One region of the Nonomuraea ferruginea genome, then DNA from elsewhere that is predicted to be linked to it. Evidence: riboswitches for the same ligand, from Rfam matches in the RefSeq annotation. Region 1 holds a riboswitch; the other holds the start of a gene.
The links. Region 1 has a riboswitch for S-adenosylmethionine ahead of ABD999_RS09520 (aminotransferase class V-fold PLP-dependent enzyme). Riboswitches for the same ligand answer to the same signal wherever they lie in the genome.

Region 1 (4,282 bases):
GCCAGCGCGCTGATCAGGTCGTCGCCCGGCTTCCCCGCCCGCTCGCGGGCCAGCCCTCTCAAGTACTCGGCGAACTCGTCCGCCGCCCTGACCGCGGTGTGCTGCATCTCCTCGCTCGGGTTGAGCTCGTACATCAGGCAGATGTCCGAGGACCAGGGCCGCAGCAGGTGACGGTCCCGCTCGGGGATGCCCAGCATCTCCGCGATGACCGTCACCGGCAGCGGCTCGGCGACCTCCGCGATCAGATCTCCGCCGCCCTTCTCCACGTACGCGTCCACGAGCCCTTCAGCGATGGCCCGCACGCGCGGCCGCAGCGACTCGACCATGCGCGGGGTGAACGCCTTGGACACCAGGCGGCGCAGCCGGGTGTGCACCGGCGGCTCGACGTCGAGCATGCCGGCGCGGACCACCCGCCAGAACGGCTCCTGGAACTCCGGCTCCGGTGGCCTGCCGAACTCCTCGTCCGTGGCCACGTGCAGATAGGAACGGCCGAGCCTGCGGTCACGCAGCAGCTCGTCCACATCCGCGTGGCGGGCGATCAGCCACTGGTCGGCGGGTTCGAAGTAGCTGACCGGGGCCTCCCGCCTCAGCTCGGCGTAGACGTCGTAGGGATGGGCCACGAAATCCGGATTCCAGGGATCAAAGCGCACTATTGCATAGTAGGAGCTTCCTCCACCTGCTTGTTCTTCCTGCTCCGCACCCGGATGTTGAGCAGCTCGACGACGACCGAGAACGCCATCGCGAAGTAGATGTAGCCCTTCGGGATGTGCTGGTCGAGACCCTCGGCCACGAGCATCACACCGATCAGCACCAGGAACGCCAGCGCCAGCATCTTGATGCTCGGATGCGCGTCGACGAACCGGCTGATCGGCCCGGAGGCGAACAGCATCACCGCCACCGCCACGACCACGGCCGCGATCATCACCCCGAGCTCGTCGACCATGCCCACGGCGGTGATCACCGAGTCGAGCGAGAACACGATGTCGAGCAGCATGATCTGCACGATGACCGACGTGAACGAGACGACGGCCGCCGACTTGCCGTCCTTGCCCGGCCCGTCCATCGTGTGGCTGATCTCGGTGACGCTCTTGGCCAGCAGGAACAGCCCGCCCAGCAGCAGGATGAGATCTCGTCCCGATATCTCGTGACCGAACACCTCGAACAGCGGCGCGGTGAGCCGGACCACCCACGACAGCGCCAGCAGCAGGAGCAGCCGCATCACCAGCGCCGCGGCCAGGCCCAGCACCCGCGCCCGGTCGCGCTGCTCGGGAGGCAGCTTCCCTGCCAGGATGGAGATGAAGATGATGTTGTCGATGCCCAGGACGATCTCCAGGGTCACCAGGGTGAGGAACCCTATCCAGATCTCCGGGTTGGACACCCAGTCAAGCATCGCCGCCTACTTTCGGTGGGGGAACGTACCACCGCCCAACGAGCAGAACTCCGGAGAAGTTCGCGATCCGGATGAATCATCGGTTATAGTCCGGCACGTAGGTCATGAGTGCCAGCGCCAAGCCCCGGCTCGCTGGCCGGCAACCCTCGCGTCCGCGGCGGGGTGCCCCGGGTGAAGACCTGGTCCGCCACGAAGGGTGGCGGGCAAGCGCGGGCTCCGTGGCTGCTCCTGGGGTCCGATGACGCCCGAGGAGGCATGCCGTGTCCACTTTGACGATCTTCGACGCCGCCCGCACCGCTCCCGAGAAGCACCCGGAGCCCTGTCCGGCGCGTGCGATCCCCGCCGTGCTCGGCGCCGACCTGCGGGTCCCGGTCAAGGGCGGCAGGCTCGCCGGGTACGCCAACCTCGACTACGCCGCCAGCGCCCCCTGTCTGGAGCAGGTCAGCGCCGCCGTCGCCGCCGCGCTCCCGGCCTACTCCAGCGTGCACCGCGGCGCCGGGTACGCCTCCCAGCTCACGACCGCGCGCTACGAGCAGGCCCGCCACACCGTACGGGCCTTCGTCGGCGCCCGCACGGACGACGCGGTGGTCTTCACCCGCAACACCACCGACGCCACCAACCTGCTCGCCCGCTGCCTGCCCGAAGGCACCACTGTGGTCGTCTTCGACACCGAGCACCACGCCTCGCTGCTGCCGTGGCAGCGGGTGGTCCGGCTGGCGCCGCCGGCCTTCCCCGGCGAGGCCGTGCGCGCCGCCGACGACACCCTGGCCGGGATCGACGGCCCCAAGCTCCTGGTCGTGACCGCCGCCTCGAACGTCACCGGCGAGCTCTGGCCCGTCGCCGCGCTGGCCCACATCGCGCACCGGCACGGCGCGCGCATCCTGGTGGACGCCGCCCAGCTCGTCCCCCATCGGCCGCTCAACCTGACCGCGCTCGACCTGGACTACGTGGCCTTCTCCGGGCACAAGCTGTACGCGCCGTTCGGGGCTGGGGCGCTGGTCGGCCGCGGTGACTGGCTGGCCGCCGGCGACCCGTACCTGAAGGGCGGCGGCGCGGTGCGCGCCGTCGGCGAGGACGGGGCCGACTGGCACGAAGACCCCGAGCCGCGGCACGAGGCGGGCACCCCGAACGTGCTGGGCGCCATCGCGCTGGCCGCCGCCTGCGACGCGCTCACCGCCACCGGCTGGACCCCGCTCGTCCGCGAGGAGGAGCGGCTGCTCGCCCGGCTGCGTGCCGGCCTCGCCGCCATCGACGGGGTACGGGAACTCTCGCTGTGGGGGCCCGGCCACCCGCGCGTCGGCATCGTGTCCTTCACCGTCGACGGCCACCCGGCGCGCGAGGTCGCCGAGACGCTGTCGGCCGAGCACGGGATCGGGGTGCGGGACGGCAAGTTCTGCGCCCACCCGTTCGTCCGGCACCTGCTCGGCACGCAGGACGGCGGCTGCGCGGACGGCACCGCCTCGGCCGTGCGCGCCTCGATCGGCATCGGCACGACCGAAGAGCATGTCGACCGTCTTCTCGCCGCGCTGCGCGACCTGGCCGGTCGCTGAGCGGCCCGCTCAGCGACCGTAACTCCTACGGCTTGCGTGGGTTGGGCCGGGTCGGCTCGTCGCCGAGCAGGCGGTCGACGTCACGCATGTCGCGGTCGTCCAAGCCGCTCGCGCCGCTCCCCTGCGGGGGCACGTCGCGCTGCGGTTCCTCCATCACCGTGGGCCGGGTGGGCGCGTTGTCGAGCCCGCCCGGCACCGGCTCGTAGGCGGGCTCGGTCGCGGCGGCCCGCCGGGAGCGACGCCTGTGCACCGCGTGGATGATCCCGTCGAGGCCGATGCGCCCGCCGCCCAGCGCGATCAGCAGCAGGCAGGCCGCGCCCAGGGCCGCCACCAGCTCCCAGCCGCCCTCCGTGACGAACACCCCGCCGGCCGCGTGCACGAAGAGCAGCGCCCCGATCATGTCGATCAGCAACAGCGCCGCCGAGATCCGGACCGCCAGCCCCACGATCAGCAGCACCCCGCAGACCACCTCGACGATCGTCGCGAAGGCGGCCGACGCCTGAGGCAGTGGCACGCCCATCTCGGTGAAGCCGGCGCTGATGGCCCCCAGACCCGCTGTCCATTTCTGCAGCCCGTGCGCCACGAAGATGACGCCGATCACCACCCTGGCGATCAGGGCAGCCACATCAAAGATGACCCTCTTCATCGTCTTGTTCCCCCGTTCCAGATAATCCTCCCCCGCCATGGCCTGGTGATGCGCGTGCTTGCCGTACCTTGACCTCGGACGACGGACCCCGGCACACCCGTTCCTTGACCTGGTATCCGGTGAGAGCATGGGCCGTATGACGGAACGCGTGGTGGGAATCGGCGCAGGGGCGAAGGAACTGGCCACCGAGGACATGATCCTCAACATCGGCCCCCAGCACCCCTCGACGCACGGTGTGCTCCGCCTCCGCCTGACGCTCGACGGCGAGCGCATCGCCACCGCCGAGCCGATCGTCGGCTACATGCACCGGGGCGCGGAGAAGCTGTTCGAGGTGCGCGACTACCGGCAGATCATCATGCTGGCCAACCGCCACGACTGGCTGTCGGCGTTCGCCAACGAGCTCGGCGTGGTGCTCGCCGCCGAACGCATGCTCGGCATGGAGCCGCCCGTCCGCGCCGTGTGGGCCCGCACGCTGCTGGCCGAGCTCAACAGGGTGCTCAACCACCTGATGTTCCTCGGCTCCTACCCCCTGGAGATGGGCGCCATGACGCCCATCTTCTACGCCTTCGACGAGCGCGAGCGCATCCAGGCCGTCATGGAGGAGATCTCCGGCGGGCGGATGCACTACATGTTCAACCGCGTCGGCGGCCTGAAGGAGGATCTCCCGTACGGGTGGCTCGACCGGGTGTCACAGAC
Region 2 (4,282 bases), on a different contig from region 1:
CGCCGAGCGGGGGCTCAGCCGCCCGCGACGGCCGGGATGATGGAGATCTGCGTGCCCTCAGGGGCCGGAGTGTCCAGACCCTGGGCGAATCGGACGTCCTCTTCCCCCACATAGACGTTGACAAAACGCCGAATCTTGCCCGATTCATCCAGAATGCGGGCGCCGATCCCCGGGTAGTCGGAATCGAGCTTGGCCAGGACGTCACGGAGAGTCGCGCCCTCCCCACTCACTTCCGCGTTGCCCCCGGTGTACGTGCGCAGGATGGTAGGAATCCGCACAGAAACGCTCATGATATGGTCTCGCCTTTCCTGATTGTCAGACAGTCGCGCGGAACGCGTCGAGGGAGGGCCGGATCACGGCCGTGGGCTGCGCGTCGGCCGCGACGGCGTCGAGCGTCTTGAGCCCGTCGCCGGTGTTGAGCACCACGGTCTCGGCCTCCGGGTCGAGCTGCCCGGTCTCGACGAGCTTCTTCAGCACGCCCACCGTGACGCCGCCCGCCGTCTCGGCGAAGATGCCCTCCGTGGAGGCCAGCAGCTTGATGGCGGCCACGATCTCGGCGTCCGTCACGTCCTCGACGGCGCCGCCCGTGCGCCGGGCGATGTCGAGCACGTAAGGGCCGTCGGCGGGGTTGCCGATGGCCAGCGACTTGGCGATGGTGTCGGGCTTGACCGGCTGGACCACGTCGTGGCCGGCCTTGTAGGCGGCCGACACCGGCGAGCAGCCGAGCGCCTGCGCCCCGAAGACCTTGTAGGGCGTGTCGTCGACCAGCCCGAGCCGGATCAGCTCCTTGAAGCCCTTGTCGATCTTGGTGAGCTGGGAGCCGGACGCGATCGGGATGACGATCTGCTCAGGCAGCCGCCAGCCGAGCTGCTCGGCGATCTCGTACGCGAGCGTCTTGGAGCCCTCGGCGTAGTAGGGCCGCAGGTTGACGTTGACGAACCCCCACTTGTCGCCCATCGGGTCCCCGATCAGCTCCGAGCAGAACCGGTTGACCTCGTCGTAGGTGCCCTCGATGCCGATGAGCCTGCCGCCGAACACCCGGGCCATGGCGATCTTGGCCTGCTCCAGCCCGGCGGGGATGAACACGCACGCGTCCAGGCCCGCCCTGGCGGCGGCCGCCGTCACGGCCCCGGCCAGGTTTCCGGTCGAGGAGCAGGAGAGCGTGTGGAAGCCGAAGTTGCGGGCCGCCTCGACGGCGATGGCCACCACCCGGTCCTTGAAGGAGTGGGTGGGGTTGCCCGAGTCGTCCTTCACGTACAGGGACTTGAGACCGAGCGCCCGGCCCAGGTTGCCCGCCTTGACGAGCGGCGTCCAGCCGGGGTTCATGTTGGGCTTGCTCGCGACGTCGGCGGGCACCGGCAGCAGGGAACGGTAGCGCCAGATGCTGGCCGGGCCCGACTCGATGTCGGACCTCTTGACGTCGCCGAAGTCGTAGGCCGCCTCCAGCGGCCCGAAACACTCGACGCAGGCGAAGTTGGGGCCGAGCGGATAGCGGGCGCCGCACTCGCGGCAGGAGAGAGCAGTGGCGGGACCGAAGTCGAGCGACATGAAGCGAGGCCTTCCCTCATCTTCGTCCGCGGCCACCCTGACCGCGGACCGGAATTGGCACCCTGTCCCGGTCGGCCTCGCCAGGTCGCGAGTCACAAGCCGGGAGGGTTGCCGGGGCTTCGCAGGGCCGGTCCCTCCACCCCTCTGGATGAGCAATGTTCAGTTGTGTGGTGCTGCTGACTCGGACTCTACCCAATCAACCACGTGACATGGACAGTCGTCTCACTCTCCGAGATGAACGATCTCACCGGTAGTCGTCGCCCAGCACACCCTGCACGTACTTGCGCGCCTGGTGGATGCGCGACTTGGCGGTGCCGAGCGGGATCTTGAGCTGCTCGGCCACCTCGCTGTAGTCGAGCTGCACGATGTCGCGCAGCACCAGCGCCTGCGCCAGGTCGGGCTTGTCGGCCTCCAGCGCCTCCATCGCGTCGAGCAGGTCGAGCCGCGAGCCCGCGATCACGCTCACCCGCCGCACGTCGGGCTTCTGCGTCAGCAGCTCGTCGGAGCTCTGCTCCGCCGACCTGCGCTTCAGCGAGCGGTACGTGGTGCGCGCGCAGTTGGCGGTCACGATGTGGAGCCAGGTGCTGAACCTGGCCCGCCCCTCGAACCTGGCGATGTTGCGCGCCACCGCGAGCAGGGTGTCCTGGGCCGCCTCCTCGGCGTCATGGTGATACGGCAGGATACGAGCGCAGTGCCGCAGCACGTCGGGCTCGATCCGTCGCAGGAGCTCGCCGAGTGAGCGATGATCGCCTCTGGCTGCGGCATGGGCGAGTTCCTCGGTGTGCTCATCTAGCGCCATAGCTGGGATCCTATGGTCGGAGGGAGCGTAAATGAACAGCGTCCTGCTCGCCTCGAACAGAGGCCCTGTGTCGTTCACCGTCTCCGACGACGGCGTCCTCACCATGAAACGCGGCGGCGGCGGCCTCGTCTCCGGGCTGTCCGGCGTGGCCAGGGACGAGGGCGTGCTGTGGGTGTGCGCGGCTCTGTCCGACGGCGACCGCAGCGCCGTCCGCCAGGCCCCCGGCGGCCGGCTCGACCACGCCGGCTACGAGACGGGCCCGCTGCGCATGCTCGACATCGCGCCCGCCACCTTCCACCGGGCCTACAACTCCGTGGCCAACTCCACGCTGTGGTTCGTCAACCACCTGCTCTACGACATCCCGAACGCGCCCCACTTCGGCACCCGGTTCCGGCGCGACTGGGAGTCCTACCGCGACTACAACGGCGCGTTCGCGCTCGCGCTGGCGGAGGGAGCCGCTCACGGCGCCCGGGTGATGGTGCAGGACTACCACCTGACCCTGACCCCGGCGATGCTCCGCGCCGAGCGGCCCGACCTGCGCATCGCGCACTTCAGCCACACGCCGTGGGCCCCGCCCGAATACTTCTCGCTGCTGCCCGACGAGGTGGCGCGCGAGGTGCTGGAGGGCGTCCTGGGCGCCGACCACGCCGGGTTCCTCACCCGCCGCTGGGCGGGCGCGTTCATGGACTGCTGCGAGACCGTGCTGGGCGCCGAGGTCGACCAGCGGGCCGCGACGATCACGTACGAGGGCCGCACCACCCGCGTCGGCGTGCACGCGCTGGGCGTCGACGGCAAGGCGCTGTGGACCCGCGCCGCCGAGCCCGACGTCGAGTCGCACATGGCGGCCATCAGGGAGGAGGTCGGCGACCGCAAGCTGATCGTCCGCATCGACCGCACCGAACTGTCGAAGAACATCGTGCGCGGCCTGCTCGCCTACAAGGAGTTCCTCGACGCCCACCCCGAGTGGCACGGCCGCGTCGTCCACCTGGCCTTCGCCTACCCGAGCCGCCATGACCTGCCCGAATACCGCGAATACACCGCGGCGGTGCAGCGCTGCGCGCAGGAGATCGAGGACGAGTACGCGACCGAGGACTGGAACCCCCTGATCCTCAACGTCAACGACGACTACCCGCGCTCCCTGGCCGCCTACCGGCTGGCCGACGTGCTGCTGGTCAACCCGATCCGCGACGGCATGAACCTGGTGGCCAAGGAGGGCCCGATCCTGTCGCCGCGCTGCGCGCTGGTGCTGTCGCGGGAGGCCGGCGCGTGCGCGGAGCTGGGCGCGCACGCGCTGGTGGTCAACCCGTACGACATCAGCGGCACCGCCGCCGCGCTGCACGCGGCGCTGGTGATGCCGGAGGCGGAGCGCGCCCGCCGCAGGGAGCGGCTGGAGGCGGCCGCCACCGCGCTGCCCCCGCACAAGTGGCTGGCCGCCCAGCTCGACGCGCTCGCCTAGATCACTTCCAGTCGGCGTACTTCAGGGTGTCGGCGAGGTTCCCGGTGCTCCACTCGTCGACCACGAGGATCTGCGACTTCGGCAGATACCACTCGCGGGTGGTGAAGCTGACGCTGGTCTTCTTCCCGTTGCCGGTGCGGCAGCGGGTGGTGAACTCGTGGTAGTGGGCCTTGTGCCCGGGGCCGACCTGGCGCAGGCCCTTCTTGTGCGCGCCGACCCGCTCGCCGCGCAGGAGCATGCCGTTCTTCGGGCACTTCTGCACGTCGGAGGCGGGGTAGTAGCCGCCCCTGCCGGCGTCGTACGGGCCGAAGCCCTCGGCGCCCGTCCTGATCGCCTTCGGGCCGAAGATCCAGAAGCTCTTGCAGCCGGGAGCGAAGAAGCCACCCCTGGGGTTGGCGCAGGGCCCGGTGACGACCTTGATCCGGTCGGCGCCGACCCGGTGGACCACCCACTTGAGCGGGATGTAGAGGGTCAGGCCC

Region 2: linked by a shared signal. The riboswitch ahead of thrC (threonine synthase) and the one ahead of ABD999_RS09520 (aminotransferase class V-fold PLP-dependent enzyme) in region 1 are both predicted to bind S-adenosylmethionine.

The regions. Positions count from the first base shown of each region.
Region 1 is NZ_BAABFD010000004.1:142,968-147,249, reverse strand. Features, by position in the region: gene ABD999_RS09530 (cytochrome P450) at 1-650, opposite strand, end outside; gene ABD999_RS09525 (TerC family protein) at 650-1,390, opposite strand; SAM riboswitch class IV at 1,491-1,606, shown strand; gene ABD999_RS09520 (aminotransferase class V-fold PLP-dependent enzyme) at 1,651-2,940, shown strand; gene ABD999_RS09515 (DoxX family protein) at 2,966-3,565, opposite strand; gene ABD999_RS09510 (NADH-quinone oxidoreductase subunit D) at 3,723-4,282, shown strand, end outside.
Region 2 is NZ_BAABFD010000016.1:26,950-31,231, reverse strand. Features, by position in the region: gene ABD999_RS28075 (MoaD/ThiS family protein) at 15-290, opposite strand; gene thrC (threonine synthase) at 316-1,548, opposite strand; SAM riboswitch class I at 1,562-1,703, opposite strand; gene ABD999_RS28065 (RNA polymerase sigma factor) at 1,793-2,347, opposite strand; gene ABD999_RS28060 (alpha,alpha-trehalose-phosphate synthase (UDP-forming)) at 2,379-3,803, shown strand; gene ABD999_RS28055 (hypothetical protein) at 3,805-4,282, opposite strand, start outside.